DNA from 4 places in the Lysinibacillus sp. 54212 genome. Region 4 is predicted to be linked to each of the others. Evidence: riboswitches for the same ligand, from Rfam matches in the RefSeq annotation. Region 4 holds a riboswitch; each other region holds the start of a gene.
The links. Region 4 has a riboswitch for thiamine pyrophosphate ahead of thiM (hydroxyethylthiazole kinase). Riboswitches for the same ligand answer to the same signal wherever they lie in the genome.
Positions count from the first base shown of each region.

Region 1 (8,349 bases), on a different contig from region 4:
AATTGTCTTGAAGCGAAATATTCCGGTTGTTGCTATCGCTGGTAACCATGATAGTCCGACACGTGTCGAGTTTGGTAGTAAGCTCATGAAGGAAACGGGGCTGCATATTGTTGGGGACATGAAGGAAAACTTACAGCCAGTCGTTTTACAGGACGAGCATGGAGAAGTTCATTTTCATTTAATTCCATTTGCAGAGCCTTCCATTGTCCGGAACGTACTTCAGGACGGGGAAATCGCTACTTACGATGATGCAATGAAAAAAATAATTGAGAGAATCCAACAAGGGATGAATTCAAATGCTCGACATATTGCAGTTGCCCATGCATTTGTTACACCATACGGAGAAAAAGGGGACAACACAAGTGACTCGGAACGGCCGCTTGCTATTGGCGGCTCGGAATGTGTACATGCACAGTATTTTGAGCCGTTTCACTATACGGCGCTTGGTCACCTCCATCGAGCCCATTTTGTTTTGCACGAAAACATTCGTTATGCAGGTTCACCGTTGAAGTATTCATCATCTGAAGCTACTCACGAGAAGGGGTTTCTTATTATTGATTTAGCCGCTGACGGTTCAGTACAGGTTGAAAAACGAAAGCTTACACCTTTACGTGATGTACGTATTATCGAGGGGACTCTACAGGAAATTTTACGTCATGAAGAAAGTGATGACTATGTTTTTGTGCGTTTAAATGATATTACGCCAATTGTCGGTGCAATGGAGCAAATTCGTACTGTTTATAAGAATGCAATGCACGTGGAGCGAAAAACGATGCATGTAGAGCGAGTGCATCAGGGAGAAATTGTAAAACGTAATGTGCTTGATGATGTCACGCTATTTAAAGGGTTTGTAACGGAAATGACAGGCAATCAGCCAAGTGATATAGCCCTAGAAATTTTTCAGGAGGCTCTAGATGAAATGCTAGCAGAAGAACGAGAAAGTCAGGAGGTCGGAATAAAATGAAGCCAATAAAACTTACGATGCGCGCTTTTGGTCCATATAAGGGTGTGGAAGTAATTGACTTTACCGAGCTGCAGGATAATCGCTTATTCGTAATTTCAGGAGCAACAGGCGCAGGAAAAACAACGATTTTTGATGGCATTACCTTTGCATTATATGGTGCTGGCAGTGGACAAGATCGAAAAGAAAACAAATCAATGCGCAGTGATTTTGCAGAGGATAGTATGCATACTGCTGTAGAGCTGATTTTTGAGGTGCAGGGTAAAACATACCGAGTATTGCGACAGCTTTCCCATGTGAAAAAAGGTCGTAAAACACCAACAGGAGAGGATTATGCCCTTGTAGAAATCGGTCCAGATGGTGAAGAAATAAAGGTAGTGGAACGACAGAGGGTAACGGACATTAATCAAAAGCTTGAGGAGATAATTGGCCTATCGTATGACCAGTTTAATCAAATCATCATGCTGCCGCAGGGGGAGTTCCGGAAGCTTCTCACTTCTCAATCTGAAAATAAAGAAGTGATCTTACGAAAAATTTTCAAAACGGAGCGCTATGGCAATATTTCGAAAAAGCTTGAGGAAAAAAAGCGCTTAGCCGAGCAGCAAGCAAGTACTGCTAGAGCAATGCGAGATAGCTATATAGACCAACTATCTGGTGCTTTACCCCTACGGCAATCTCTATTGTTCGAACGATTAGAGGGACAAGCAAATATTTATCAAATCCAAGAGGCACTAGACGAGGAAAGAAAATATTACGAGGATAAAGTGATGGTGGATGAAAAGCTATATAAGGAAAGCTTTAATGCTCATCACGAAAAGCAACAGCAATACATTGTAAGCGAAAAGTTAAATGAACGGATTACTAGCTTAATGCAGAAAAAAGAGCAGCTTTCGAATAAGGAGCAGGAGCTACCATTATTTGAAGCGAAAAAGGCGGAGATTGAGGCTGCAAATAAAGCCGCTAAGCTCCATCCAATATTCGAAGTATGTAAATTAACTGCGGCTGAACTACAGGAGAAAACAGAAGCTTGCTCCAATTTAGCCGAAACCCTGCACAGAGCACAGGAGAGGTTAAGTATCGTAGAAGCAACACTGTTAGCCGAAAGTAATCGGGAGGTAGAGCGAGATCATTTGACTCAGAAAATAACGGAGCTTGAAAAGATCAAACCCCTTTACGAAGAAATTGATAACCTTACAGGAGCTGTTACGACGTTGCAGGAACATACTGAGGTGTTGCATCGTGCAATCGTAACAAAGTCTGATGAATTGAAGCAAAAAAAGGATCAATTAGGAAAGAGAGCAACCCTTATCGAGGAAATGGAGCATAAAACAGCAAAGCTCCCAGAAGCGATGCAAAAGCAGCAGCGATTAAAAGAAATCATAGCTCTATTTGCCAAGCTTCAAAAAGCGGAAAATTCTGCACAACTTTTACAGAAAGAATATTCGGAGGCAGATTCGAAATACCAAACAATAAGGGTAGCCTACGACGCCGAAGAAAAAGAATGGTTAAATAATCAGGCCTATCATTTAGCCACTACGTTAGTACCGGGAGCTCCCTGTCCAGTTTGTGGTAGCAAGGAGCATGCATCCATCCATCAAGTTGTTCTTCAGGCAGTCGATGAAGTGGCGCTAAAGGGGCTTAAGAATACATTAGAGAAGGCTGAGCAACAAAAATATTCTCTACAAGGAAATGTTTCTGCCGCTTTAAATATAGTGGAAGAACTTCAGTCGGAGTTAGCAGGCTATAATGTACATCCAATCGACCGAGAAGAGCAGGAAGTAAATTATAAAGAAGTAACCCGCTATGTTGAGGAGCTACAAGAAGTAACTCGTAAATTAATAGTAATTAAAAAACAATACAAGGATTTACAGCAGCAGGTGGAGCAGCTTGAGGTAGAAAAGGTAAATGATGAGTCACATTATTATGAGCAACAACAGAGCTTAGTACAGCAGCAGGCGGTACTAGAGCAAAAAAGCAAGGCAATTCCAACTGAGTTGCCAAACTTAAAAACATTAAATGAGGCACTATATGCAGCTCAGCAAAACCTTAGTAAATTACAGCAGGCGCTTCAACAGGCACAGCAACAGTACGATTCAGTACGTATGACGATTACAAAAACAGAGGAAGCGTTAAAGCTAACGGAGGAAGCTAAACAAGGACTTCAAGAAAAGTTATCGAAGGCTAAAGCACAATTTACTACGGAGCTTTCAGCAGCAGGCTTTTCCTCCTTTGAACAGTTTTCTTTAGCGAAGCGCAGTGAGGAACAAATCGCCCTTTTGCAGCAACAATACATCAATTTTACAAATGAGCTTCATGCATTAAAGGAATTTGTTAGAGAAGAGAATGGTTCGCTACAAGGGAAGGAAATAGTCGATTTAACAGCTCTATCTAATGAGCTCCAGGGATTAAAGCTAGCATACGAGCAGGCATATCATGTGCTTAACGTCTCTAAGGATTGTGCCCGCAACTGTGTGGATTATACTGACAAGCTCGAGGAAGTGGCTGAAAAAATTGATACACTCGAAAGGGTTTCTAACGAAATAGTCGATTTATATAACATGCTACGCGGTCAAAATTCAAAAAAGGTTTCTTTTGAGCGATACGTACAGATGGGGTATTTAGAGCAGATTACAGAGGCAGCAAATATTCGTCTACATCATTTATCAAACGGTCAATATCGATTAGTTTGCTCTGATCGTCAAGAATCACATGGTCGTCAAAGTGGTCTAAGTCTGGATGTGTATGATAGCTATACTGGTCAAACACGTGATGTAAAAACGTTATCCGGTGGAGAGAAATTTAACGCGTCTCTTTGTTTGGCGCTTGGAATGGCAGATGTGATTCAAAGCTTCCAGGGGAATGTCCGTATTGATACGATGTTTATTGATGAAGGATTTGGCTCGCTAGATGAAGAGTCATTAATGCGTGCTATTGACACCTTAATCGATCTTCAAAAATCAGGACGTATAATCGGTGTGATATCACACGTTGCTGAGCTAAAGGCAGCCATCCCTGCCATTTTAGAAGTTGAGAAGCTAAAAGAAGGCTATAGTCGAACAAAGATACTATTAAAATAAAGACAAGGGTACATTTCGTCGATATGTTTGACGAAATGTACCCTTAAAAATTATTTTTTTCTAGTTGTTGCTGACTTTATTGGACTTGCCTTTTTACTATCAATTGCTTTTTTTACAACTGGATATACGACAGGTGCCCATCTCATAGCTGTTTTGACGATTTTTCCTAATTTCATTTTCTGCACTCCTTGCCTATACATATTTATTGTAATTTGTGTGATTAATATACCCAATTGCATTTACTTTATAAACGTTAACGAAGTACCTTTACACCTTCAATAACGTTCCAAATAATAACGGCGAAATTAATAAGCATATATACACCGAAGGCTATAATCCAGGAAAAAAATGCTGAATCGCCGAGATTGACCGCCTCATTAGAAAAAATACCTAACGCGAAAATACCGATAAATAAAAATATAGCAAGAATAATTGGGATGATATGTGAAAGTAAAGCGCGAATTGAATGTCGTTTTACTTCAGAATCATGTGAAACAAAATACACAACAATCGGTACAATAAACGGAGCAAAAAAGATACTAAAATAATTCAATGCACTTAAACCTTTTGAATTATTCATAAAAACCCCTCCCAAGTAGTATTATTAACTAGTTTACGGATGAATAGGCATAAAAGTTTCGATTAATTCATACTTGATTATAGTAGAATGTTCACTTAAAATGGAGCTGTTCAACAATTACATGATGTATTACCACAAGGGGGGCCGAGCAAGTCGGCTGAGATTGTGCACAGCTGCACTGACCCTTCGAACCTGTAAGTTAAAGCTTGCGTAGGGATGTGGATAGAAACCGACTTCATAACGATGTTAGGCTCTGTCCTAATGTCGTTTTTTCTATTTCATATCCTCCTTGTGTTCTAGTTCTACATCGGAACAAAAAAAGGAGATTGAAAAATGGACAAAAAACGTTTATTAATGATGGTGGAAATTGCGATTTTTGCAGGGATTGGGCTTATTCTAGATAAGCTAACATTTACAATTTGGGCACAGGGAGGCTCAGTAAGCTTAGTAATGGTTCCGATCGTACTAATGGCCATTCGTTGGGGGCTAGCAGCGGGGCTCACGACGGGGGTATTAATTGGCGTACTACAAATAGCATTTGGAGCACATGTCTATCATTGGGTCCAAGGCTTACTTGATTACGGGATTGCTTTTACTGCAGTTGGCTTAGCTGCTGTTATTCGCAGACCACTACTTCACGCTACTAGTAATGGGCAAATGAGAGAAATGGTCTTTTATATTGTACTAGGAACAGTACTTGGCGGCTCTATTCGCTTTGCCGCCCACCTTATTGCAGGTGTTGTGTTCTTTGCAGAATATGCTGGAGATCAAAATGTGTGGGTTTATTCTATTATTTACAATAGCTCTTATATGATTCCTGCCATTATTTTAACTGCAATTGCAGCTTCCATGTTATTTACGTCCTCACCAAAACTGTTACAAAAAGCATAAGTAGGCTACTCTCTTTTGAATATGATATAGTATTAAGGAAACTTTTCGATAGAGAGGGATATGAGTATGATCGTAAAAACACAAGAAGAAATAGATGCATTTAAAAAAATCGGACGTATAGTAGCTGAAATTCGTGAAGAAATGAAGGCAGCTACAAAACCAGGTGTAACAACAAAGGATCTAGACGAAATTGCTGGTCGTATGTTTGAAGAGGTTGGTGCAATATCTGGTCCAAAAGGTGAATATGACTTCCCCGGCTTTACATGTATTAGTGTAAATCATGAAGTAGCCCACGGAATTCCAGGTGCAAAAGTAATTCAAGAAGGCGACCTAGTAAATATCGATGTATCAGGCTCCTTGAATGGCTATTTTGCGGATACAGGAATTTCTTTCGTTGTTGGGGATGGTTACGAAGATAAGGAAAAGCTTTGTCAGGTTGCAAAATCAGCATTTGATCGTGCGATGCTAAAGGTAAAAGCAGGCTCCAAATTAAACCAAATTGGGAAAGCGGTTGAGCGTGAGGCCCGTGATCATGGTTTAACAGTTATTATGAACTTAACAGGTCATGGATTAGGTAAATCACTTCATGAGGCGCCAGAACATATTTTAAATTACTATGATGCTTGGGATTCTACAATTATGAAAGAGGGAATGGTACTTGCAGTAGAGCCATTCATCTCAGCAAAAGCAGAGCATATTGTAGAAGCAGGCGACGGCTGGACTTTTATCACTCCTGATAAATCGTTAGTAGCACAAATCGAGCATTCCATTATCGTAACGAAAGATAAGCCGATTATTTTAACAACACTAGAAGATTAAAAAAAAGCTGCGGGGATATAACCTGCAGCTTTTCCTATATAAAAAACTGTCTAAAAGAGAAGCTTCTTTTAGACAGTACTTTTCTTCCTTATGAAAATAATTCCCGTAGCGAGCACACCACATAAAAATAAAGCTGCCGTCGTAACGAATAGCTCATCAAAGCCATTTGTAATAGCAATACCAACATAACACCAAATAAATATGCCTGGTGTCACGCGGTCAAAATGATGATAACGCAAATGTAGGGCGATTGCAGTACCAAGCGATAGCATAATGACAGCCCATAAGCCGTTGCTTAAGCCAAAGCCCTTCCATTCGTAGTACATAATCATATAGCTAACAATCACAAGAGTAAAAAATAAACTCCAGCCTAGCCATAGTGATATTGGAATACGGAACTGGATACTTTCCTTGTTAAGTGGGTACGTAATATAAAGTCCGAACAAAGAAATGAGACTAACGACAAATGAAATAGTGGCAATTATTAAGTGTTCATTATGCCATTCATAAAAGAATAAGCTTTGTAAAAAACATGTTCCAATAAATAACGTTGTTTGCTTACTGCTCAATGCAAAAATGGATTGTCTATTTTTATGAGTCTGCCAAATAAAAATAAATAGGCTAGCAAACAAGAAGAATGAAAAACAATATACAAAGCGAGCAGGCGAAAATAATAGCGGTAAGCATTCAATAATGGTGATCGTTGTAGCATTATTTATACCAAGCCAAATAGCTGTTAATGTGTAAGCGGTCATCGTTAATAAAGAAATTAAAAGTAAAATGCGACGCCCCATAAATCGTCTCCTTTCTTTAAAAATATATATTTAATTAGTTCCCAACAATAAATACCATTTAAACCCATGATAGATTAGAATATAAGGTAATAATCAAAAGGAGTGAGAATAATGAAAAAGTTAAAAGATCTAGATTTATCGTCAGAGCTAGATAAAAAAATGTATAAAAAAAAGTTAAAAGTACTCCAATATGAAATGTTAAACGCACAGCAATTTTTATTCAACAAGAAAATCGGATTAATTTTAGTATTTGAAGGAATGGATGCTGCGGGTAAGGGGGGCGCTATTAAACGCCTAACAGAAAGAATCGACCCGCGAGGTTATGTAGTACACCCTATATCGGCGCCTCAGCCTCATGAACTACGTTATAATTACATGCATCGCTTTTGGCGCAAGTTACCGCAGCATGGACAAATCGCAATTTTTGATCGTTCTTGGTATGGGCGTGTTCTAGTAGAACGTTTAGAAGGCTTCGCAAAAGAAGAGGAATGGAAGCGTGCATACGAAGAAATAAATGATTTTGAACGCTTATTAACAGATGGCGATTATATCATCTTAAAATTCTGGATTCACATTGATAAGGAAGAGCAATTGAAACGTTTTAATGATCGAGCTACGAACCCATATAAAGCGTGGAAGCTAACAGATGAGGATTGGCGTAATCGTGATAAATTTGATGATTATGTATTGGCGGCAGATGATACTTTTAAGCATACAGATACAGAAAATGCACCATGGGCTTTAATTCCTGGTAATAATAAACTTCATGCACGTATTGCAGTGCTACAGGAAACGATTAATCATATTGAAAAAGAGGCAACAAAACGTGGCTTACATATTTCAAATGTATTCGAAAAGAAAGGTGCTAAGGCGCTAGCTGAACTAGAAGAAATTGTTCAAGAATCAAAAGATTAGAACGCCTTACATTACTTATATACTGAAAGTGAAAAAGAAGTAAAATAACCTACAATAATAAATTGAAATGGATTATCTGAAATGGGGGCATAACATATGACTACAAGGAAATACTCAGAGGTTTGGGATTTAGATGTATTTTTTGAGGGTGGAAGTGAATCAGCTGAATTTGAAGCATTTATAGACGCATTACCAGAAAAAGTAGAGAGCTTTTTCTCATATTTAAAGTCTTTACAGCAGCCGGTGTCAGTAACACAAATTACAAAAGCATTGAATATAATGAAAGATGTACTAGTAGAAATATCACATGCA
Region 1 is NZ_JBAFWZ010000002.1:133,619-141,967, forward strand. It holds gene V4T18_RS02440 (exonuclease SbcCD subunit D) at 1-964, shown strand, start outside; gene V4T18_RS02445 (SMC family ATPase) at 961-4,038, shown strand; gene V4T18_RS02450 (hypothetical protein) at 4,089-4,214, opposite strand; gene V4T18_RS02455 (DUF4870 domain-containing protein) at 4,292-4,618, opposite strand; TPP riboswitch at 4,746-4,852, shown strand; gene thiT (energy-coupled thiamine transporter ThiT) at 4,952-5,509, shown strand; gene map (type I methionyl aminopeptidase) at 5,576-6,328, shown strand; gene V4T18_RS02470 (tryptophan-rich sensory protein) at 6,397-7,122, opposite strand; gene V4T18_RS02475 (polyphosphate kinase 2 family protein) at 7,234-8,037, shown strand; gene V4T18_RS02480 (M3 family oligoendopeptidase) at 8,134-8,349, shown strand, end outside.
Region 1: it holds a riboswitch for thiamine pyrophosphate, as region 4 does, so the genes downstream of both, thiT (energy-coupled thiamine transporter ThiT) here and thiM (hydroxyethylthiazole kinase) in region 4, are expected to answer to the same signal.

Region 2 (8,349 bases), on a different contig from region 4:
TAATTTTATGAAGAGGCGGCTATACACATTATTTTACACTGCTTTCAGTATACTCTGTATATCTCCGGTGAACGGTTGCTTTACTTACTTGAAATCCTAAGCCTTGAAGCGTGCTTGCGATTTCGTTAAACGTAAGTCCCTTTTGACGAAGCTTAACAATTTCTTCTATAGGTACTTCTATTCGTTCACGCCCTTCTGCATTTCCTCGTTCTTTTAAATTCAACTCTGGTCTATAGCCATTTTCTACTGCCCTACGCATTCCTCTACGTATTTTTGCATTGTGTAACCTCCGCTGGTATTCCTCGACAATCGCCAATATTTCTAAAAGCATTGTATCCATTTCATTTAGTGAAAGTGGACCAGCATCATTTAATGAATACACGGTAGTTTCATTTTTTTGCAATAAATGCAGGACAGCCATTCGTGCATTGCCACGTCCTAATCGTGTTTCGTCTTGCACAAATAACGTCGTAATATTCTCAGCCTTCATAAAATCAAGCATTGCTAACAGACCATCACGATCCACATCATAGCCGCTTTGCTGATCCTCGAAAACTGCTGCAACTGAAAATTGTAGATTACTAGCATAACGAGTTAATTCCTCTCGTTGCCTAATTAATGATGTTTCTTGTGTAGATTTTTCAGTGCTTACTCGGCAATATAGTACTGCCTTGTTGTTGTTTGTCATTGTTGTTCACTCGCCACTTTTACAGAATAATGATCTTCTTTTATTAAATTTGCAATATAGATTGAATGTCTTTCAACTGGGATAAGGATTTCTTGTCCTTCTACAATCGCGCCAGTTTTCATCGCATTTTCTTTTTTTACAAACGTAATCCAATCATGCGTAGACATTTTACCACGATATTGATCGGCTAACGACCATAATGTATCGCCTTGCTCAATTGTAATATTTTTATAGTGCTCGATTTTTTCGTCTGTAATAAATAAGTATAGAATAAAGACAAGAGAAGCTGCGAAAAAAAGTGCTATATAGCTATTTTGTTTTAACCATTTCATTATAAAAAACCCCTTTACGAATGTTTGTTCGGTATGTATGTTTTCATATTAGAACAAACGTTTGTTTTTGTCAACTCTTTTTCGAACCTATGTTTGCATTGTTGTTCGCATAATGTTATACTGTTCGTAATTAGATAGAAGAAACTACATAAAAATAGAGAGGTGAGCACTATGACAAAGGTATCAAAACGACAAGAAGCAATACTAGCATTTATTAAAGATGAGGTGCGAGCAAAAGGTTATCCTCCATCAGTTCGAGAGATTGGAGAGGCTGTTGGTCTTGCTTCAAGTTCAACTGTACACGGTCATTTAGCGAGGCTTGAAAGTAAGGGCTTGATTCGTCGTGATCCTACAAAACCTCGTGCAATTGAAATTTTAGATCATGATGCTGATCCGGTTAATAAACAAGAAGTGATTCACGTTCCATTAATCGGGAAAGTAACGGCTGGATCTCCAATCACAGCAATTGAAAATATTGATGAATACTTCCCACTTCCTAATACATACGGTACGAGTGAGGATCAAATTTTCATGCTAGAGATTATGGGAGAATCGATGATTGAGGCAGGCATATTAGATGGTGACTTTGTCATTGTGAAGCAGCAATCAACAGCTCATAATGGCGATATCGTCGTTGCAATGACAGAAGATGATGAGGCAACGGTAAAACGATTCTTTAAAGAGAAAACTCACTTCCGTTTACAGCCTGAAAATTCTTCAATGGATCCTATTCTAGTGAATCAAGTATCGATTTTAGGTAAAGTTGTAGGCTTATATCGAACAGTACAATAAATATAAATGGAGAAGAATACGCAAGGTTTTCTTCTCCATTTTTCATTCCTGAATATTTAAGGGTATTGATTTCATAAATACGTGAGCATTACTGCAAATTCGTGCATACTTATGTTTTTCTGCATTTCATTCCCATTCAATAGATGGTTCTTGCTTATGTAGATCAACGGAAGAAAATAGTATATGAAGATGACAATTATAGTTATTTCAATTATGGAATTAAAATTAACGAATGAACAGCATCTCTTATATGAAGTCGCTTTAATTAATTGATGGACATACGGCTTCTCCAAAATCGAATCTGTAATCGATTTTTTTAGTTTGTAATTGTAGTAGCTTTATTTTACAAAAGAGATTTTATTGATCCCCATCATAAAAAGGCGGCCGAAAATCCAGATTTTCATCTAAATTTTCGGACAGCCCTTTTCGCTAACTATTGATATATTTTGCCGCCAGATTCTTTAAATTCTTTTGCCTTTTCCTTTAAACCTTCTTCAACCGCTTTCGTTTCTTTTTCTTTGACACTATTGCGAATATCATGTGAGATTCTCATGCTACAAAATTTCGGTCCGCACATCGAGCAAAAATGGGCTACCTTTGCTCCTTCTGCAGGCAATGTTTCATCATGATACTCTATTGCTCGTTCAGGATCTAATGATAAATTGAACTGATCTCGCCAACGGAATTCAAAACGCGCTTTCGATAAGGCATCATCTCGTTTTTGCGCTCCCGGATGCCCCTTCGCTAAATCGGCTGCATGTGCGGCAATTTTATACGTAATGACCCCTTCACGTACATCGTCTCTATTTGGTAAGCCTAAATGTTCCTTCGGTGTCACATAACAAAGCATGGCCGTGCCAAACCAACCAATCATCGCAGCACCAATCGCAGATGTAATATGATCATAGCCAGGGGCAATATCCGTTGTAAGCGGCCCTAATGTGTAAAACGGTGCCTCTTCGCAAATTTCTAATTGCTTATCCATATTTTCTTTAATAAGATGCATTGGTACATGGCCTGGTCCTTCCACCATCACTTGCACATCATGCTTCCAAGCAATTTTCGTTAATTCCCCAAGCGTTTCGAGCTCTGCAAATTGTGCTGCATCATTGGCATCATGAATAGAGCCTGGGCGTAAGCCATCGCCAAGCGAAAAGGCCACATCGTACGCTTTCATAATTTCACAAATTTCTTCAAAATACGTATACAGAAAGTTTTCTTGGTGGTGCGCTAAACACCACTGTGCCATAATCGATCCGCCACGCGATACGATGCCTGTTAAACGCTCCACTGTTAATGGAATGTAACGTAGCAGGACACCAGCATGAATCGTAAAATAATCTACTCCTTGTTCTGCTTGTTCAATTAATGTATCGCGGTAAATTTCCCATGTCAGATTTTCTACGATTCCATTTACTTTTTCAAGTGCTTGGTAAATTGGCACAGTCCCAACTGGCACAGCCGCATTACGGATAATCCATTCACGTGTTGTATGAATGTTTTTTCCTGTAGACAGATCCATAATCGTATCAGCGCCCCAACGTGTAGCCCAAATCATTTTTTCTACTTCTTCTTCAATCGAAGAGGAAACCGCAGAATTCCCAATATTGGCATTCACTTTCACGTGAAAATTGCGTCCAATAATCATCGGTTCTAGCTCTGGATGGTTAATATTGCATGGAATAATCGCACGACCTCTCGCTACCTCACTCCGCACAAATTCAGGCTCCATATTTTCTCTAATTGCAATAAACTCCATCTCCGGTGTAATCATGCCTTTTTTTGCATAATGAAGTTGAGTCACATTTTTTCCTTCTTTCGCACGCAATGGTTGGCGCTTTAAGTTCGGGAAAATGTTGTGTTGAGCACGAGGATCATCCTCATTACTATAGCCATTATCTTCCGCCTTCACTTGTCGCCCTTCATACTTTTCTACATCTGCTCGTTCCTCAATCCATTTACTGCGAAGAGCCTCTAGCCCTTTTGTTATATCGATGGAAGCGTTCGGGTCGGTATAAGGTCCACTTGTATCATAAACTTGCACTGGTAGGTTTTCCTCTTCCCCTACTGTACTCGTCGTTGGACCTAGCACAATTTCTCGCATAGGTACTCTAATATCCTGTCTTGAACCAACCACATATACTTTTTTACTCCCTGGAAAGTTGGACATGATCGAAATGTTTTCTTTGTTTAATGAAGTTGATGACATAAAAAAACTCCTCCTTTATATTTGGTAAAGGACGAGATCTAGATCAATCCATTAGTAGTGGGGCAAACTAGAAAGGCACAGCGCAACTAGAATAGGTCAAGCGGATACCGCGTTTTTCAGATACCTATTCTATGAAAACGTTCCTATACAAAAAAAGCTGAATCCATTTATTAGAAACATAAACGGACCCAGCTTACGATATGTATGTAGAAGTGCTCACATATACTAAAGATTTCTAACTTCCCTACGCTGGCATGATCCAGATCAGGTCCAAAGGGTCAAGAAACTTCTAAGCGTTTCCCTCTCAGCCCAACTCATTGGACTCCCCTAGTTAACACTATTCGATTACCATTATTGTACAATATTACCACTTGAAATAAAAGGGTATTTTTTATACTATTTCGTCATTCACCGTTTTTTTCATAATTGCGATTATAGTAAACGCCAGTACCAATCGATCATTTCCTCACCATAAAAATAAACAACAATGGCAGCTATCGCGATAGAGGGCCCAAATGGTACAGGGGTTTTTCTTCCTTGCCCCCGTATTTTGAGCACAATAATGCCGATCACCATACCAATGACAGAAGCCAAAAATAGCGTGAGTAAGGTTTGCACTGTTCCTAGCACTAGGCCGATAACAAAGAACAGCTTTATATCGCCACCGCCCATGCCGCCTTTTGAAATCACGGCAATTAAAAATAGTAAACCAAAGCCGACAGCTGCCCCGACAATACTATCCCACCATGGCTGAAGTGGTGAGAAGAATCGAGCGAGCAAAATTAATGGCAGAAAAAATAATAATATCTTATCCGGTATTAACATGTACGCAAGGTCCGATACATTGATAATCACGAGCAACGAAATGAACAACAGGGCTACCGCTAGCTCAGCTGTAATACCAAGATGCCAAGTAGCGAAGGCAAATAGAAAGGCTGTTACTATTTCGGTCAAGGCATAGATTGGGGAAACTTTTGCCCCGCAGCTACGACATTTTCCTCGTAAAAATAAAAATGAAAAGACAGGTACGAGATCCGGCACCGTCAGCTGTCGATTGCAGCTAACACAATGAGATGGAGGAGAAACTATGGACTCTTTTTTAGGCACTCGTAAGCCGACTACATTATAAAATGAGCCAAATACGAGACCAAAAACTCCTGCAAATACTGTATACACAATCTCCATCTTTAACGCTCCTTACTCCTACCTGCGAATTTTATTCATAATAGAATGTAGTTACTTGAACGGTTGCTACGACAGTATCCGACTTATCCTCCGCAAACTTGTTTTCCTCACCAGATAGTTCGTATTGGATCGTATCAATATGCATGACCCGTTCAATATTTTCAATTTCCTTAATAAATTGCTGTAGCTTTTTGTAATTTGGAGATGCAACTTCCATATTAAATGTCACGAGCTTTAACGAGCCCGGCAATGAATCGGCAGCAATCGTTGAAACGGGTGTAGTATCTTCCTCTGGAGTCGTTTCTGCATTGGCTTCTGTATCAGTTTGAGTTGCATCCTGCCCTTCTGTTTCCTCTGCTGAAGGCACATGAGGATCCTGTAGCCCTGAATCTGAAACGAGCGAATCGTAATTATTAAACTCTACTTTTAGGATACGTGAGCCAGTTACAAATTCTATTTCTTCAATATTTAACAGCAGCTCATCAATCGCGCGTGTTTCAGGAACCTTTTTTCGCAGATCAAATTCATTTGTCTCGTTGTTAGATCTCTGCTCCTTTACAGCTGCGATGCTTTCCTCAAGTGCAGCCATTTCCATCTTCAAATTATTGACAGACGATTCCATACTTTCTACTTCATCCTGCTTAGGAAGCACAACATAATAGTATACGGCAAAAAGAAGAGCAAAGATTAATGCTGTTAATAATAGCACTGGTGAGCTTTTACTGTTCGAGAATGATTTCATCGAATTCCACCTCCAACAGCAACAAAGGCTATATCAATCATTAGCATAACCTCGACAGAATATCGTGGAACCTCGTTAAACTTCACTTCTTCGCTCTCTCCCTCTTCTGCAGGATCCAATTCAAAGTTTTCAATTGTTCCCACCTGCGAATCAATAAAGTACGGGCTATTTTCTAATCGACTTACGTACGTTGAGACCTCGTTTAACGTTTCAAAATCAACCTTGATTGTCACACTCGATTCACCAAACTCGTATTCTCGTAAATACGTATTTTCCGGTAGCAGACCCTGTGTTTCATCAATAAGTGGAGAAACTGGATAGGAGACAAGTTCTACAAAGGCAACCGATTCCTCGAGTGAGCCCTGATTCATCGTTTGCAAGGCTGATAATTCCGCCTCTAACTTAATTCGTTTTTCCTCTAGCTCTGCTTGTTCACTCGTTAAATCCGACAAATTCGACTTTGCACTAACATACATCCATGAGAGGACTACTAAGCCTAACAGTACAACAATTCCAAGGAGAACATAGAGTAACTTGGAGCTCGTCTCCCCTTTTTCAAGCTTAGGCATGAGGTTAATATCTGGAATCATTCGTTAACCCCCTTCAATGCCAGCCCTAACAATGAGGCATGCTTAGCCTTACAATTCGGAAAGCGCTGCGAAACAACACTATCATCCACTAGCTTTACAGGTGTTACTAAATTTTCACTCAAAAAGTCTGCAATGCTTTGAAGTAAGGGATTATCGCCTAGCACAACAATTTCATCCACCGATTTTTCGCCCTTATGTAAGGAGAATTTAAAAAAATTCATCATGCGATCAATTTCTAGCACTTGATCGGTAATCATCGCTCGGTAATCATCTAGCTCTCCATTATACGTAAATGTAACGTCACCTTCTGTAGCCATATGATCCTGCCAGTTTTCTAGATTTGTTTCAATCGATTGGAAGCGTAAAAATTCCACATTTCCTTTTGAATAAATGCAAATTGATAGCTCATTGATCGACCAATCTGTTATTAAATACGTTTTATGGCTATCTAGTAGATTAATATGCTCGAGTAATCGCAAATTACAAAGCGCCCGAATATCTGCAACTTGAGGCTGTAAATGACAGTCTAGTAGCAGGCCAATTAATTTCGTCACCTCATCTGGTGGGGCAGCAAACAGCACAGCCTGCCCGTCCCCCTCCTGATGATCATACACATCTAGGAGCGGCTCCTGGAATGGCAAATGAATCGACTGCCCAATCTCCATCTGCACATACTCCTTCAACGCCTTCCCCGTCAACTGGGCAGGATGATCAAAGGTTTTTAATAGCACAGAAGTGTCAGGAACAAACAAACGAACATTTTGCTTCTTCCCACCCCATTTTGCAACATTGCTCTTTACAATCTCAAACAAGGTCAGCTCATCAACAACCGCTCCATCCTGTACAACACCTTTCGGCAACGGCAGCTCATAAATCACAGGTTGCTCCAACTTCTGCCCCTTTGACACCAGCGCACGTACTATATAATCGTTTATAGAAATCGACACATGCGACCTCTTTTTCATCGTTAACATCAATAGGGAACCCCCTTTTCCAATACCTCGAGCCACTTAATGTAGCGAATTAGTCACTCAATGGAACACCCAACTATTGGTTGGGTGTTCGATGAGGGAATAATTTAAATACTATTTTTCAATACTCAGTCCAGTATCCGGAACTGCACTACCTTTAGTTTTTTCATCATTAATCCCTTTAACTGTGGCACCTTTAAAGGTTACTGTTTTTTCCCCAGAAAACTTGATTGCAGCAGCTGTTAATTTTCGTGGTACATCCACTGAAATTGTTGCATCAGCAGGAATTGTACCTTCTGAATCTAAATATTTATCTTCTTTTAATTTTTTCACATCAACAGTGGTTGCCTCTGGATTATCTGTATAGTATAAATTCGCTGAATTTATTACATTAATTGCATCAGATTTCACCCCATTAAGACGTGAGTTCTCAATGATGTTACCGATAGCAGGAATTGCAATTGCAGCTACGATAGCTAAAATAACAATTACTGCCAGTAGTTCTACTAAAGATAAACCTTTTTCGTTTTTAATACGTTTTTTCATAAGTTCAAACATATAAAAACCTCCTTTATTATTTTGAATAGTATTTTGCTTTTGCACGGACGTTAATTGCATTTTTTACTCACCTCCCTGCAAAACGCCCATATGCTATTTTTCTATTACATTTGTTCATACAAGCTAAACATCGGTAGGAAAATTGCTGCTACAATAATTCCTATGACTACTGCCAACAACAGAATCATTAGTGGCTCAATTAACGACTTTAGTGTATCTACTGAACGATCTACCTCTTCCTCGTAGAAGTCCGCAATCTTTTCGAGCATATAGTCAAGTGAG
Region 2 is NZ_JBAFWZ010000013.1:78,592-86,940, forward strand. It holds gene V4T18_RS11110 (YneB family resolvase-like protein) at 29-688, opposite strand; gene yneA (cell division suppressor protein YneA) at 685-1,020, opposite strand; gene lexA (transcriptional repressor LexA) at 1,192-1,812, shown strand; gene thiC (phosphomethylpyrimidine synthase ThiC) at 2,246-4,021, opposite strand; TPP riboswitch at 4,246-4,360, opposite strand; gene V4T18_RS11130 (prepilin peptidase) at 4,454-5,206, opposite strand; gene V4T18_RS11135 (potassium transporter) at 5,238-5,948, opposite strand; gene V4T18_RS11140 (PilN domain-containing protein) at 5,945-6,538, opposite strand; gene pilM (type IV pilus biogenesis protein PilM) at 6,535-7,512, opposite strand; gene V4T18_RS11150 (prepilin-type N-terminal cleavage/methylation domain-containing protein) at 7,624-8,127, opposite strand; gene V4T18_RS11155 (type II secretion system F family protein) at 8,172-8,349, opposite strand, start outside.
Region 2: it holds a riboswitch for thiamine pyrophosphate, as region 4 does, so the genes downstream of both, thiC (phosphomethylpyrimidine synthase ThiC) here and thiM (hydroxyethylthiazole kinase) in region 4, are expected to answer to the same signal.

Region 3 (8,349 bases), on a different contig from region 4:
GTCAGTCTTTTCTTTACGAAATAAAGAGATAAAATTAGTCTGAGTAGGAAGCCCGAGAAATAGACAGCAAGGGCCAGAAGATAGGGCTAAAATTACACATAATGGAATGCGTGTTTTTGTAGTAGGAGGTATTTATGAGTGAGTGGTTAAAGGACGATGAACGTCTGGATTATTTATTAGCAGAGGATTTGCGTATTATTCAGAGTCCATCAGTCTTTTCTTTTTCGTTAGATGCAGTGCTGCTTTCTCGCTTTGTGAGTGTGCCAAAGCGTGGGAGTGTTGTCGATTTATGTTCGGGGAATGGAGTTATCCCTCTTTTCCTCAGTGCACGCACTAAGGCTAAAATTATCGGTGTCGAAATCCAGCCTCGCCTTTATGATATGGCGTGTCGAAGTGTTGCTTATAATAAACTAACTGAGAGAATCGAAATGAAGCTCGGGGATGTAAAGGCTGCACCGGATACATTAGGTATAGAAAAATATGATGCTGTGACATGCAACCCACCTTATTTTTTAGCACATGAACTAAGTGATAAAAATGTAAGTGAGCACTATGCGATTGCTCGGCACGAAATCCATTTAACACTAGACGAAGCAATTTATTCAACAAGTCGTCTATTAAAGCAAGGTGGAAAGGCTGCATTTGTCCATCGTCCGGAGCGACTACTTGATATCGTAACAGCAATGCGTGCTAATCGTTTAGAGCCAAAGCGTATGAGGCTAATTTATCCGAAGCATGGAAAAGAAGCAAATACCTTACTTATTGAAGGAATTAAGGATGGAAAGCCAGGTTTGAAAATATTGCCGCCTTTATTTGTATACGATGAGCATAATGAATATACGGCAGAAGTGAGCGCTATGCTTTATGGAAAAGAGTAAGCATTATTTTTATGTAGTAGAGTGTCGAGACGACTCGTTTTATGCTGGATATACAAATAATTTGGAAAAACGATTAGCTGCACATAATGCCGGAAAAGGCGCAAAGTATACGCGTGCTCGGCTGCCTGTAACGTGCATCCATTATGAAATATTCGAATCAAAACAAGAAGCGATGCGTATGGAATATGCATTTAAACAATTTACACGTGAAAAAAAAGAGCAGTATATAGGGAGGGCTAGCTGTGAAAGCACAAAAGAGTAGCCAGCATGAAGCGGGGGCGTGTCTGTATTTAGTTGCGACACCGATAGGCAATTTAGAGGATATGACCGTACGAGCATTACGTATATTGAAGGAAGTTGATGTGATTGCTGCAGAGGATACACGTAATACAAAAAAGCTTTGCAATTACTTTGAGATTCAAACACAGCTTGTTAGCTATCATGAGCATAATATTGAAGTTGGTGGGGAAAAGCTACTCGGTTATTTACGAGAAGGGAAATCGGTAGCACTTGTTAGCGATGCAGGGCTACCTTGTATTTCTGATCCGGGAGCGGATATTGTTCAAAAGGCAATTGAAGAGGATTTTGCAGTTGTACCAATTCCAGGTGCTAATGCTGCACTAACTGCATTAATTGCCTCGGGGATCGTTCCCCAGCCATTTTATTTCTTTGGGTTTTTAAACCGTCAAAAAAAGGAACGTCGTGCACAGCTAGAAAAGGTAGCAAAACGAGAGGAGACGCTGTTATTTTATGAGGCGCCTCACCGTTTGAAGGATACACTAAAGGATATCGAATTAGTACTTGGGAATCGACGAATCACCTTAGCGCGGGAATTAACAAAGAAATTTGAAGAGTTTTTACGCGGGACAGTGGAAGAGGCGATAGTTTGGGCATCGGAAAATGAAATTCGTGGCGAATTTTGTATTGTACTGGAAGGCAATCTGTCCGGTGAGGTAGAAGAAGAAGCCCATGATTGGTCTTCGATGACGCTACAGCAGCATGTGGACTATATAATAGAAGAAACGAATGTTAATTCAAAGGATGCGATTAAGGAAGTAGCAAAATTGCGCGGCCTATCAAAACGAGATGTATATAATGACTATCACCGTGAGCAAGAATAGAGACATGGAATAATTGGAGGGGAAAATATCTTTTCCATAAAATCACTTGCACAAATTGTAAGTCATGTTATGATAAAAATAAATACAAATAATAGCACTAGGGGCGCCATTGGCTGAGAAGAACCCTTTGAACCTGATCTAGTTAAGGCTAGCGTAGGGAAGTGAGGTATGTTGATTGTTACGTGTACATTCCCCACTCTCTAAAAAGAGTGGGTTTTTTATTTGTAAGGAACTTGTTAGTAAGGGTTTAATCATGTGACTTCAGTTTCCTTGGCCCAACACGATGTTGGTCACGAAGGCATTATGACTGCCGTTTCGTTTTCGTCTCAGACAATATTTTCCATTCCAACGGGAAGCTATGCTCTGTTGATCACATGATGAATAAAGCGTTTGTTGATTGGAGTGGAGCCAGCGTGACTCCTTGGGGATTAGCTTAGCGTCACAGATGAGACCCTGGAGCGAGCGAAGTGAGTGAAGCGGCTCATCGGACGCCCCCAGGAAAGCACGCTGGCGCAACGGAAATCAATACCAAGTTATAGTGAATGACCATTTATTAGTTAAAAAAACCGAATATTTTGTAGGACTGCTAGGGGCGCCATTGGCTGAGAAGAACCCTTCGAACCTGATCTAGTTAACGCTAGCGTAGGGAAGTAGTTTCGAGCGTATCATTATACGACTATGCCACGAAACCACTTCCGATTATTAGGGAGTGGTTTTTATTTAAGAGTAAGAAAGTATAAAATCTTGGAGATGGAGCAGTGTCTAGCTCCAGCGCTTGTTGTGGCTAAATAGGGCGCTTGAGCTTTTCTGAATCAGGGAAGTGCTTGTTAGTAAAAAGGAGGAAGCAGGGATGAATGTGACAACAGAAAAATTTACAGATCGACTCTTTAGAAATGTGCAGCCTATTTGGGAGGCGAATCATACCCATCCATTTGTGCAGGAACTAGGAAATGGGACACTCGATAAGGATAAATTTATCCAATATATGAAGCAGGATTATGTGTATTTAATTGATTATGCAAAGCTATTTGCGATTGCATCTGTCAAATCTACAGATTTAGACATGATGGGGAAATTTGCAGCTATTTTAAATGACACGCTACATTTTGAAATGGATCTGCATCGTCAATTCGCCGCTGAATTCGGTATTACCTCAGAGGAGCTCGAGGCGACAAAGCCGACGCCTGTGAATTTAGCTTATACGAATTATATGTTAAATGCTGCGCAAAGTGGTAGCTTAGCTGAAGTAGTGGCCTGCTTATTGCCTTGTGCGTGGGATTATTGGGAAATTGGCAAGCTGTTAAGAGCACAATACGGTCATAATCTAGAAAATAATCCGTATGCCAAGTGGATAGAAACATACGATTCAGAGGAGTTTGGCAATGGAGCCAAGTGGCTGATCGATGTAATGAACGAATTAGCAGATGGAAAGCCAGAACGGGAGCTCGCTCAATTAGAAAAGCATTTCCAAATTACTTCAAAGTACGAGTATTTATTCTGGGACATGAACTATCATAAACAGGATTGGCCGATTTAGTTCATTTGAGAAGGTGAGAAAGAAATGGTAGTTAGCCTACAAAATGTGACCTATGCTTTTGAACGTCATGCTTCTCCTGTTATCTCTAATTTAAATATGGAAATTAAGCAGGGGGAATTTGTTTCAATCATCGGTAGAAGCGGTACAGGAAAAAGCACAATTTTTAAACTGATGACGGGTCTTCTGACACCGGATGATGGGCATATAATCATTCACAATCGCCAAGCAGCTCCAGGTGATGTGGGTTTTATGCCACAAAAGGATTTATTGCTACCTTGGCGTACGATCCTACAAAATGTCATGATCGCAGCAGAAATTCAAAAGGATGTAACGTTAACAAAAGAGGAAGCCCTAGCCTGGATCGAACGGGTTGGCTTAAAGGACTATGTACATGCGTATCCAAAGGAATTATCAGGCGGAATGAGACAACGCGCGGCTTTTTTAAGAGCGCTCCTCACTGGTAAAGATGTGCTATTACTCGACGAACCTTTTGGCGCACTAGACGCTTTTACAAAAAAAGAAATGCAAGCCTGGTTATTGTCCATGTGGCAGCAATTAAAGAAAACCGTCCTCTTTATTACCCATGATTTAGAGGAAGCCATTGTATTAAGTGATCGCATATTAATATTGCATCAAAATAACACCGTAGAAGAAGTGATCGTCGATTTGCCACGACCACGTGCCAACGAAATGATCTATTCGGATGAGGTTATAGCTTTAAGAAGAACACTAGAAAGGAAGATTTCTAGTGAAACGTATTAAAAGTTGGTTACAACAATACTATTTATTCCTACTGTTTTTTGCAACAGCACTTGTTGTGCTAGAAGTGCTAGTGAGGCAAGGAATGGTGCCAAGCTTTATTATTCCTGCACCAACAGGGGTGTTGCAAACGATTATCGACAACTGGAGAGTCCTCTTTTTGGAGCATTTAAAGGCAACTGGAATCGAGTTTTTCGTTGGCTTTTCGATAACGGTCATTTTAGGAGTGTCACTCGCTATAGGGATGTTCTGCTTTAAACCTATAGAAAAAGTAATGTACCCAGCTGTCATCATTTCACAAATGATTCCGATCATTGCACTATCGCCCATTTTTGTGCTGTGGTTTGGTTATTCTATTTGGAGTAAGGTGGCGGTGACGGTTCTCATCTCATTTTTCCCTATTGTGGTGAGCACCTATGATGGTTTAAGAGCCTGTGATAAAGATTATATAGAACTATTTCGTTCAATGGGGGCATCCCGCAAGCAAATATTTCTAAAGCTACATATTCCAATGGCACTACCCTCATTTTTCTCAGGCTTTAAAATGGCCATCGTATTTGCATTAGTCGGTGCGACCATTGGGGAATGGTTAGGTGCAAGTGAGGGATTAGGTTATTATAGCCGGAGAATGTCTGGGAATTTGAATGCAGAAGGTGTATTTGCGGCGATTACGATATTAACCCTTGTAGGGATCCTACTGTTTGCGCTCGCCGCATGGATTGAGCGAATCGTTCTTCGAAAATGGAAATATGAAAATTAGAGGTGGAAGATAACATGAAAAATTGGAAAATTACCGTTGTATTCCTGCTACTTGCCGTAATGCTGGTGGGCTGTAGTGATGAAAAAAAGTCATCCGAAAAAGGGGAAGCGGAATTAGAAAAAATCACGATCATGCTTGATTGGTATCCAAACGCAGTACATTCTGCATTATATGTAGCGAAAGAAAAAGGCTATTTTGAGGAGCAAGGCTTAGATGTTGAAATTCAAATGCCTGCAGATACAAATGACCCGCTAAAGCTTGCGGCGACAGGGAAGGTCGATTTAGCGATTAGCTACCAAAGTCAGGTTGTACAATCAAGAGCAGAGGGAATCCCGGTCGTGTCGGTTGCAGCCTACGTTCGCCATTCTCTTGACTCTATTATGATGAAAAAAGAAGCAGGAATCGATTCACCAAAGGATTTAGAAGGTAAAAGTGTGGGCTATCCATCTACCATAATAACAGAAGCGGTCATAAAGACGATGGTCGAGCATGATGGTGGAGATTTTAGCAAAGTGAAGATGACGGATGTAGGATGGGATTTAATTCCTGCGGTTGCAACGGATAAGGTAGATGCAATCGGTGGCGGCTATATTAACCACGAATTAGTGCTACTAAATAAAGAAGGCTACGAAATGGAAGCTTTCAAATTAGATGATTACGGTGTACCGGATAATTACGAGCTTGTTATCGTGACTGGTGAAGATACATTGGATAAGAAAAAAGCTTCGATTGAGAACTTTTGGAAGGCTGTTACAAAGGGGCAAGAGTTTGTAAAGGAAAATCCGGAAGAAGGATTGCAAATCTTATTAGCGAATGAAAATGGGGACTCGGCATTAGATAAAGAAGTGGAGACAGAGAGCTTAAAAATTCTTCTACCATTAATGGAGGATGAAGGGGTTCCATTTGGGCATCAAGAGGAAGAGAGCTGGAAGAAAGTGGCGGATTGGCTATATGAAGCTGGCGTAATCGAGACGAAGGTTGATCCGGAACAGTTTGTACAAAATGTTGTTTCGGAATAACGATGGGAAGAGGAGTACGTAATATGAATCAAACAAGAAAGCTAACGTATACAGCCATTCTTGCAGCGATTACCACTGCATCAAGCAGTGCAGTCTATATTCCGGTAGGCTTTGCAAAAATCTTTCCTATACAGCATTTTGTGAATGTACTGTCTGCGGTTTTGCTTGGACCTTGGTATGCAGTGATGGGGGCATTTCTTACTTCAACGATGCGAAACCTGTTAGGAACAGGTTCCATCTTTGCCTACCCGGGTAGCATGCTCGGTGCCTTCCTTGCAGCCGTTCTTTATCAAAAAACAAAGAAGCTAGGCTATGCCGCTGTTGGTGAAGTAGTTGGAACAGGTATTTTAGGTGCATTGGCAGCTTATCCAATTGCAACATTGCTATTAGGACAGAAGGCTACATTATTTGGCTTTATCCCAGCATTTATGATGAGTTCTTTTGCTGGCGCCATTTTAGGATTCTTTTTATTAAAGGTAATGGTCCAAAATAAAGCATTTAGTGGCATGCTGCACACGAAAATAAAATAATACAACAAAAAGGGCAATCAAAAGTCTACAGTAGATTTTTGACTGCCCTTTATTAAATCAAGAGTGCATGTTGTAGGCATTCTTGATTTTTTATTTTTGATCGTACTTTAAAGAGTGAACAACTTATTTTTTTAAGTTGTTTTGAATTTCATTTACTAAAATTTCCGCACCTTCTGGGCTTAAAATTAATTTGCCCCCAGCAAGACGGAAGTTATCATCAGAAACTTCACCTGTTACAGCACAAGTCATGTTTGGCATATATTTCTTCAGAATGATTTTATCATCATCAACGTAAATTTCTAATGCATCTTTTTCTGCAATGCCTAGTGTACGACGAAGCTCGATAGGGATAACTACACGACCTAATTCATCGACTTTACGAACGATACCTGTTGATTTCATGACAATGGTTCCTCCTAATATTTTGTTATTATAATTCGTCAAAATTCGACATCAAATCCTTGTCTAATATGAATCATACCAAGTAATGCCATAAACGTCAATAAATTAGCACTGTTAATTCTCAAATAAAGCGAATTTTTTTGTTAAAATCCGTGAGTATAGTCTGATATAGTTTAGATTTTTATCATTTAAAATAATTAGTAGCCTAAAAGGTTTAAAGAATTCTCAATTATTGACGTGGTTATTATTCGACAAAATTGTCAGAGAATAATCTTTCGTTGAAACGAAATTCGTACTTCGTTAGAATAGGTACTATACTGTGAAACAATTGGAGGCAGTTCTAGTGAGCGAACAAAAAACATTCTATATAACGACACCTATTTATTACCCGAGTGGTAAGTTCCATATCGGGACAGCGTATACAACAGTGGCATCGGATGCAATTGCACGATACAAACGTCTTCGTGGCTTTGATGTACGTTTTTTAACGGGTATGGATGAACACGGGCAAAAAATTCAAGAAAAAGCAGCGGAAGTAGAAAAGCATCCACAGGATTACGTAAATGAAATTGCCGATGCAGCGAAAAAATTATGGTCTTTGATGGACATATCTTATGATGATTTTATCCAAACTACCCAAGAACGACATAAGCAAAGTGTGGAGAAGATCTTCAAAAAATTCCTAGACAATGGCGATATTTATAAAGGCGAATACGAGGGTCTTTATTGCGTACCATGTGAGTCTTATTATACTGAGACACAACTAGTTGATGGAAAGTGCCCAGATTGTAATCGAGCTGTGCAAACTGTAAAAGAAGAGTCCTACTTCTTTAATATGAAAAAATATGCGGATCGATTACTACAATATTACGAAGAAAATGTAGAGTTTATTGAGCCTGAGTCACGCAAAAATGAGATGATTAATAACTTCATTAAGCCGGGCTTAGAGGATTTATCAGTTTCACGTACTTCATTCGATTGGGGAATTAAAGTACCAGGTGATCCAAAGCATGTTATTTATGTATGGGTAGATGCATTATCAAACTATATTACAGCACTAGGCTACGGCACGGACAACGAGGAGCTATTTAATAAATTCTGGCCGGCGGATGTTCATGTTGTAGGAAAGGATATTGTGCGCTTCCATACAATTTATTGGCCGATTTTCTTAATGGCATTAGATTTACCGTTACCGAAAAAAGTATTTGCACATGGCTTCATTATGATGAAGGACGGAAAAATGTCCAAGTCAAAGGGCAATGTTGTGTATCCAGAAATGCTTGTAGAGCGTTACGGGTTAGACGCAACTCGATATTTCCTACTTCGTGAGCTACCATTTGGAT
Region 3 is NZ_JBAFWZ010000024.1:6,974-15,322, forward strand. It holds gene V4T18_RS14555 (tRNA1(Val) (adenine(37)-N6)-methyltransferase) at 135-878, shown strand; gene V4T18_RS14560 (GIY-YIG nuclease family protein) at 865-1,140, shown strand; gene rsmI (16S rRNA (cytidine(1402)-2'-O)-methyltransferase) at 1,121-1,999, shown strand; TPP riboswitch at 2,089-2,176, shown strand; TPP riboswitch at 2,578-2,665, shown strand; gene tenA (thiaminase II) at 2,850-3,536, shown strand; gene V4T18_RS14575 (ABC transporter ATP-binding protein) at 3,561-4,298, shown strand; gene V4T18_RS14580 (ABC transporter permease) at 4,285-5,055, shown strand; gene V4T18_RS14585 (ABC transporter substrate-binding protein) at 5,070-6,074, shown strand; gene thiW (energy coupling factor transporter S component ThiW) at 6,098-6,604, shown strand; gene V4T18_RS14595 (AbrB/MazE/SpoVT family DNA-binding domain-containing protein) at 6,728-7,012, opposite strand; gene metG (methionine--tRNA ligase) at 7,350-8,349, shown strand, end outside.
Region 3: it holds a riboswitch for thiamine pyrophosphate, as region 4 does, so the genes downstream of both, tenA (thiaminase II) here and thiM (hydroxyethylthiazole kinase) in region 4, are expected to answer to the same signal.

Region 4 (8,349 bases):
TCCAATTTCTGAATCTTTGAGTGGGACATTACATATACATTGCCGAAAATGTCGATTTTGCTTCCCTTTACCCGTACAGCGCAATCCTTATTCGACGCATAAATATCCATTTCTTCCGATAAAGAGGACAATTCGCTTTGAACAAGAGCAATGTTATTTTCAAGATCATAATGAGACAGGACGGAAAAATTGTCTAGACCTACTCCGTCATAAAGAGCGTTTATTTCAACTTTATATCCAAGTTTTTTCGAACATAGCCATTTAGCGGACATATTGATGGCACCCGCGCTTGCTCCCATCACAACGGCTCCGCTTTTTTTTATCACATACGACAATTCATAATCATTCAAAAAATTATTTTGATTAACCGTATTTCCACCTAACAAGAAAATGACTGACGCATTTTGAATTAACTTATGGGCATCTTCCTTATGTACGCTATAATTGATCAAATAATATTCATCAAACGTAATGCCAGCCTGGTCTAGCCACGACCGTTCAGTAGCACCATCCTCTTCTAACAAATAAGGATTCGAGCTAATCATTACAATCGATTTTCTATCAGTTATATCCTCGTGTAACACTCTGACCAGATTCTCTGGAAAAAAAGAGTTAAACCACCCTAAATAATAGTGAGTTTTCATAAGTACCCCCGTTGCAAAGATAAGATTAAATAACATTAATTTATTGCGTTACCAATTCGGTTTTCTTGTTAACAATACGATACACGCCTCATGCTAAGTGACAGAATAATCATTCATAGTTTCAGTGTAACAGTTTAAATTCTCTTATTCTATAAGCGGTTCTGTTTGTTGAACTACTTTTCCTAAGTCATCACAAACAAACCCCACGAAAGCTGCTTGTTAGCCTTTCCGTGGGGGTAAGATTACGATTTTATAAGGTTAATTCGTTAAATCTTTAAACACCGCGACTGTTTCGTTGATATTTTCACTTTCACAAATCGCTGAGATAACCGCTACGCCGTCTGCTCCGGCTTGGATTGGCTCGGTCCCATTTTGCTTTGTGATGCCACCTATTGCTACAATCGGCAGCTCAGGGTATTGGTGAGAGACTTGCTGTAAGAAGCTTGTACCAGCAGGTGTTTTTGCATCCGCCTTCGATTTTGTTGCAAAAATCGGGCCAATCCCAACATAGTCGGCTTTGTGTGTAAGTGCAACCTGCAATTCCTCCATGTTATGGACCGAAATCCCGAGTATTCGATCGCCGATTTTTTCTCGAACCTCACCAACGGACATATCCTCCTGGCCAATATGAACACCGTCTGCTCCAAGCTTTATGGCGAGTTCAATATCATCATTTACAATAAAGGGCACGTCGTACTTCTGGCAAAGCTTCTGACATTCAATGGCAAACCCCTCGTACGCCGCACCGTGTAACGCACCGTCGCCTTTTTCTCTCAATTGAAAAATGGTCACGCCTGCCTGTAATGCCTCCTCAAGAACCTTTAGTGGCTCGCGATTCGTTATATTTTGTGTCCCCATAATAAAATAAACTTGTAAATTCTCACGCTTCATGGACTGTCACCTCACACTGCCCCTCATGTTCTTTGTAGGCAAAATGATTTGTCGGACCGTGCCCATTCCCGATATTTAACGGGTTTGAAATCGCTAGCTGAACAAATTTCTTCGCTTCTATTATTGCTTCACGTACACTTAATCCTCTTCCTAGAAAAGCGGTACATGCAGCAGAAAATGTGCAGCCTGTGCCATGTGTTTGTCTTGTTTGGATTCGCTCGCTTGTCATTGTAAAGCTCGTGCCATCATTGAAAAACACTGTATCAATTGCATCCTTACCTGATAAGTGTCCACCCTTCATGACGACACACGAAACACCAAGCTGTAGTATCGCTTGTGCAGCTTTTTTAATATCCTCCTCTGTCTCAATACGAAGTCCTGTAATTTCTTCGGCTTCTGGAATATTCGGTGTTAGGACAGTAGCAATCGGCAGCAGCTTCGTTTTAAGGGCATCCATTGCCTGTTGTTGAAGTAGGCTCGCCCCTCCCTTTGCTATCATCACTGGATCAATCACGAGTTGGACCGACTGATCCGCCAAAAAATCCGCGACTTTCTCAATAATTTCAGCAGAAAATAACATTCCTGTTTTCACAGCTCTAACGGGCATATCCTCAAAAACAGTCCTCATTTGGTCCTGGACAAATTGGGGTGTAGTTGGAAAAATCCCGTTAACACCTAGTGTATTTTGAGCGGTTAAGGCTGTAATGGCTGTTGTACCAAATACACCTAACTCCTGAAATGTTTTAAGATCCGCTTGAATTCCTGCTCCTCCACCGCTATCTGAACCAGCTACAGTCATAACAATATTCATCCTATTTCACCTCTTGAAATTAATTGTAGTGCATTTAAAACGCCCACTCCAAACGAGCCGATGCCACGCTCATGAGAAGCCATTATTGCTACACCCTTATAGTCTTGTAGGACATTTTGTAGCGTAGAGAGCGCGTTATCTGTTGAAGCTAGCGCCGCTGTACAGATAGCACTTAGTAAACAGCCTGTTCCGGTTACTTCCGTCATGCGCTCGTCACCACCCTCTGCACGAAGGACATCCCTACCATCTGTAACGATATCGGTGCTCCCTGTCACAACAACAAGGCAGCTATATTTCTTCGCTACTGCGATTGCTACACTTTCTACATCCATTTCTCCTGTGCCGCTGTCGACACCTTTTCCGTCCCACCTAACTCCAGCAATCGCTGCAAGCTCCCCTGTATTACAGCGAATGCAGTCGAATTTCACTGTGCCCAATAGCTCCTGCACAACATTCATGCGAAACTTCGAAGCACCTACGCCAACAGGATCTAATACAACTGGAATGCCGCGCTCATTGGCACATTGTCCCGCCAGCTTCATCGCCTTACTTTTTACTTCATTGACTGTTCCGATGTTAATTAACAAAGCATCGACAATTGAAGCCATATCCCTCATTTCTTGTACTTCATCAGCCATAATCGGTGAAGCACCAATAGCTAGTAGACCGTTTGCCGTAAAATTTGCGACAACATAATTTGTAATACAGTGTACAAGCGGTTTTTTTGCTCGAATTTCTTTTAAGCTCACGTTTGATTTCCTCACTTTTTCATAGTTTATTGATTCAGGCTTGCCAATTCATCCTTGACGAGTGAAAGAAAAAAAACGATATTAGGACAGAGCCTAACATCGTTTTTGAGTTGGTTTCTATCCACATCCCTACGCAAGTATTAACTTACAGGTTCTAAGAGTCAGTGCAGTCTTGTGCACAATCTCAGCCGACTAACCCGGCCCCTCCTGTGGTTGTTATTTAATTGGAATGCCCCTATCATAACGAAGTCCTATCGAAATTTCAATAAGGTTGAAATCATTTTTTATAGTAGGGGGCAATTTATATGAAGGCTGACTCTTGATTGTTATAGAAGCTTATTAGATTGCGACCGGTGTTTTTGGATTGATATAGAGCCTGATCAGCTAAATCTAATAATACTTTCAATTCCTTGTCTCGGCAATCATATAGGGAGGCTACGCCCATACTAAGTGTTAAATTCACTTCAAGCTCCTCCGTTCGGAATTCAAAGTTAGTCATTTGGTTGAATAGCCCTTGGAAAAATGCTTCAGCTTCTTCAACCTGCTCAATTAAAAATACAAATTCATCTCCAGCATAGCGTGCAAAAACTACCTTTTCCGGCAATGCCTTTTTCACTACATGCGCTAATTGCTGTATCGCTAAATCTCCTATAATATGACCAAAACGATCATTAATATTTTTAAAATGATCGATATCTATAATTCCACAGTATACATTAGACCCTTTACGATTCGCATCATCAACTAGCTTGGAACCGTGTTTTTCTAAATATCTACGGTTAGGGATGGACGTTAAACCATCCACATAAACAAGCTGTTTCATACTATCTAAATCGATTTCTTTTATCACCTTAATAGTTTCGGAGCGTAATTGCTTCTTTTGTTGATTACTTAGTTTTTCATTTAGCAAATTGGCATACTGTAAGGCGTATTTATAGTCTCCCACATTTTCATTTGACTTTATTAAATTCTCTAAAATAATTGTTAAAAATGGCTCTTCCTCTGTTTTTTTTACATAGTCGTATGCTTTTTCTAATTCCTCGATTGCCTTCTCATAATGCCCTAAGCTATTAAAATAACGACCTTTTACACAGCGATAGTACATGACCTCTCGACTATGCTTTTCGATTTCATTAATTTTTTCAAAGGAATGTAGGAGTTCCTCTATTTCATCTAATTTATTCCACTCTAATTTAATGGTAATCAGATTCAAATAATAGGCAGCCTCGGACATCGTTGTTTTTACCCTTGGATCCCTGTCGAAAATTCTTTTTACCTCATAGGCAATTTCATTTGCATGATCAAAATTCTTCATTATTAAATAGACCGCTTGTAAATTAATCAAACTAAGTAAATAACGCTTTGTATCATTGAGCTTTTTCGCTAAAAAAATTGCTTCGTTATAATACTCGATTGCTGATTCCTCTGCACCAATTGATGCACTAATAAACGCTAAATATGTATTGAGCTTTAATCTATTGACCTCTGTACCATATTCATTACAATACGCTTTATACTCAGGCAAATATTTATATAACTCTTCGACACGCCCCATGTTCGCAAGATTCTGACATATCCACCCGAGGCAATCGATTACTTTATCATATTGCTTAACCTGTTCGTATTCCGTTTTTAGTATCCGAAAGTAACTTAAACCTTCTTCAAAATTTGCAATCAAATGCATGCTTTTTGCATATTCAAACTTTTCATCTAATGTTTGTAAACTATCAAATTCAATTGTTTCTGTTTGTTGCATAAGCATGTCTGGCTCCCTTATTACAGATTTCTTATTTTAATTAACATAGCATTAGGAGTTATTTTGCAATAATAATCACTAGTTAGATTATACCACATTATTGTAATAATTTATATAAATATAACAATACAAGAAATATTTTTTTGATAGTTACAGCATCATTTGTAGATAGGTGTTAAGTCGCAACTCCAAAATTATTTAAGCAAAATATTAACAATATCCACTAGTATGTAGCTTTCTTCCAATAAAAAAAGAATTCGCCCATTTCTACTTAGAAAAAGGCTTTTGATAGCTTTCCCCCGTAGAAATAAGGCAAATTCTTTATATTTATATCAAATTTTCATCTAATATTTTTATCGTACTTCCGCACCAGCCTGTGCTAATGCTTTTAAGACTTTATTATGTGCAGCTACTACCTCTTCATCAGTTAGCGTGTGCTCTGGGTCGAAGTAAGTTAATGAGAAGGCAACAGATTTTTTACCTGGAGCCATTTTTTCTCCCTCGTACACGTCAAACACTTTTACATCCTTCAGAAGCTTTGTTCCTGCCCCTTTAATGATTCGAACAATTTCACCAGAGGCTGTTGTCTGATCAAGCTCAAGGGCAATATCACGAGTCATTGCTGGGAAGCGCGGAACAGGCGTATACACTAAGTCCTCTGTTACAGCACTTAAAACTGCTAATAAATTTAACTCAGCAACATAAGTCTCTTTTACGCCAGCTTGCTTTTGCTGAGCTGGGTGAAGCTGGCCGATAAGACCAATTTTTTCACCGTCTAGTAGTACATGGGCTGTACGACCAGGATGTAAGCCATCAACAGTTGCTCCTTCATAAGAAACGCGGTCTGTTAAGCTAAACTTTGCAAATATAGCCTCGATAATTCCTTTTGCTACGAAGAAATCAACAGGCTTCTTCTCACCCTGCCAAGCGTTATCCGTCCACTTACCAGTTAGTACAAGCGCTAAATGCTCTTCCTCGAATGGAAGCTCCTCAGACGTTTGGCCAAGGAATACAGAGCCGATTTCGTAAAGTGCTACAGAGTCAATTTGACGAGCTACATTATAAGCGGCTGCTTCTACTAAATGAGGGATTAAGCTTTGACGTAGGGTTGAACGCTCCTCAGACATTGGCATTAACAGCTTTGTTGTTTCTTCAGCTTTTAAAGCGAATTTTTGTGAGTCCTCCTCTGACGTTAATGAGTATGTTACAGCTTGGAATAATCCAGCCCCCTCCATAACATTACGAACGATTCTTCGTTTTGCTTGGTAAGGTGTTAAACGACCTACTACATCCGACTCTGGTAGGGTCATTGGAATTTCATCATAGCCATACATACGTGCAATTTCTTCCACGATGTCTTCTTCGATTTTAATATCCTGACGACGTGTCGGTGCATCGATGATCAGCATGCCATTTGCCGCTTCTACACCAAAACCTAGACGTTCTAAAATAGAGAGCATTTCTTCTAAGGAAATTTTCATTCCAAGACGGCCGTTAATGAAGTCTGGCGAAACAACAACACGAGCTGGCGTTTTGTCTAGCTCATCTACAAGTACTGTACCTTCTAGTACTTCACCACCTGCAAGCTCTGAGAGTAGCTGTGCCGCGCGTTCAGTAGCAGGAAGTACACGGTTCGGGTCTACGCCTTTTTCAAAGCGAGCTGATGAATCTGAGCGTAAGCCTAAATCCTTTGATGTACGGCGAACTGAACCACCTGCGAAGTAAGCAGATTCAATCACAACTGTTGTTGTAGCATCTGACACCTCAGAGTTTGCACCACCCATAACACCAGCAACTGCAACTGGCTCTTTGCCATTCGTAATGACAAAGTTGTGAGAGGCTAATGTACGCTCTACATCATCAAGTGTCGTAATTTTTTCTCCCTCTGTAGCAAAGCGTGTTACGATTTCACCTGTTTCTAGTTTATCGTAGTCAAATGCATGAAGTGGTTGACCGTACTCCATTAGGATATAGTTTGTAATATCTACTACGTTGTTATGAGGGCGAACACCTGCAGCCATTAAATAATGCTGTAGCCAAAGTGGAGATTCAGCCACTACTACGTTTTTCACTACTTTTGCTGAATATAGTGGGTTCGTTGCTGTGTCCTCTACACGAAGCTTTAATAGATCCTCTGCTTTTTCAGCTGAAGCCTTGTATGTGATTTCTGGCAGTTTCACGTCCTGTGAAAGAATCGCTGCTACCTCATAAGCAACACCTAGCATCGATAACGCATCTGAACGGTTTGGTGTTAGGCCAAGCTCTAAAACTGTATCGCGAAGCCCTAAAGTTTCAAGTGCATCCTCACCAGGAGTTACGTCTGCTGGTAAAACATAAATTCCTTCAGCATATGCTTTCGGTACAAGACGACCTTCAATGCCAAGCTCCTGTAGCGAGCAAATCATACCGTTCGATTCAACACCACGTAGCTTTGCTTTTTTAATTTTAATGCCGCCTGGAAGCTTAGCACCTGGAAGCGCTACAATCACCTTTTGTCCCTCATCGACATTCGGTGCACCACAAACGATTTGCTGAAGGACTTCTTCACCTACGTCCACCTGGCATACATTTAATTTATCTGCTTCAGGGTGTTTTTCTTTTGATACAACACTACCAACAACGACATTTGTCATGCCAACAGAGCGATCGATGACTGCATCGACTTCAATTCCTGAGCGTGTAATTTTTTCTGCTAACTCTTGTGGGTCAAGACCATCAATATCTACATATTGGGATAACCATTTTAATGAAACTAACATAAATCTTCCTCCTTACCCTTCACTTCGGTGGAATTGTGATAAGAAGCGTACGTCATTCGTATAGAAGTGACGGATATCATCCACCCCGTATTTTAACATCGCGATACGCTCAGCACCGATACCGAACGCAAAGCCTGATACTTTTTTCGAATCATAGCCAGCCATTTCAAGCACGTTCGGATGAACCATACCCGCACCTAAAATTTCAATCCAGCCTGTTTGCTTACATACGTTACAGCCCGCGCCACCGCACTTATGACAAGATACATCAACTTCTACAGATGGCTCTGTGAATGGGAAGAATGATGGACGTAAGCGAATTTCACGCTCAGCACCGAACATTTTCTTCGCTAATGCATCCAGTGTTCCTTTTAGATCACTCATGCGAATGTTTTCCCCGATAACTAGCCCTTCGATTTGCATGAATTGGTGAGAGTGTGTTGCATCATCTGTATCTCGGCGGAATACTTTACCTGGGCAAATAACGCGAATTGGCTCCCCTTTTTTCGCTTCCATCGTACGTGCCTGTACTGGTGACGTATGTGTACGCAGTAGGATCTCTTCTGAAATGTAGAATGAATCCTGCATATCACGAGCTGGATGACCTTTTGGTAAGTTCATCGCTTCAAAGTTATAGTAGTCTTTTTCTACTTCTGGCCCTTCTACGATTTCATAGCCCATTCCAACGAACAAGTCTTCAATCTCTTCAATTACACGTGTTAATGGATGACGATTTCCT
Region 4 is NZ_JBAFWZ010000018.1:717-9,065, forward strand. It holds gene V4T18_RS12740 (Type 1 glutamine amidotransferase-like domain-containing protein) at 1-644, opposite strand, end outside; gene thiE (thiamine phosphate synthase) at 903-1,535, opposite strand; gene thiD (bifunctional hydroxymethylpyrimidine kinase/phosphomethylpyrimidine kinase) at 1,525-2,346, opposite strand; gene thiM (hydroxyethylthiazole kinase) at 2,343-3,095, opposite strand; TPP riboswitch at 3,205-3,313, opposite strand; gene V4T18_RS12760 (tetratricopeptide repeat-containing diguanylate cyclase) at 3,397-4,851, opposite strand; gene pheT (phenylalanine--tRNA ligase subunit beta) at 5,205-7,610, opposite strand; gene pheS (phenylalanine--tRNA ligase subunit alpha) at 7,623-8,349, opposite strand, start outside.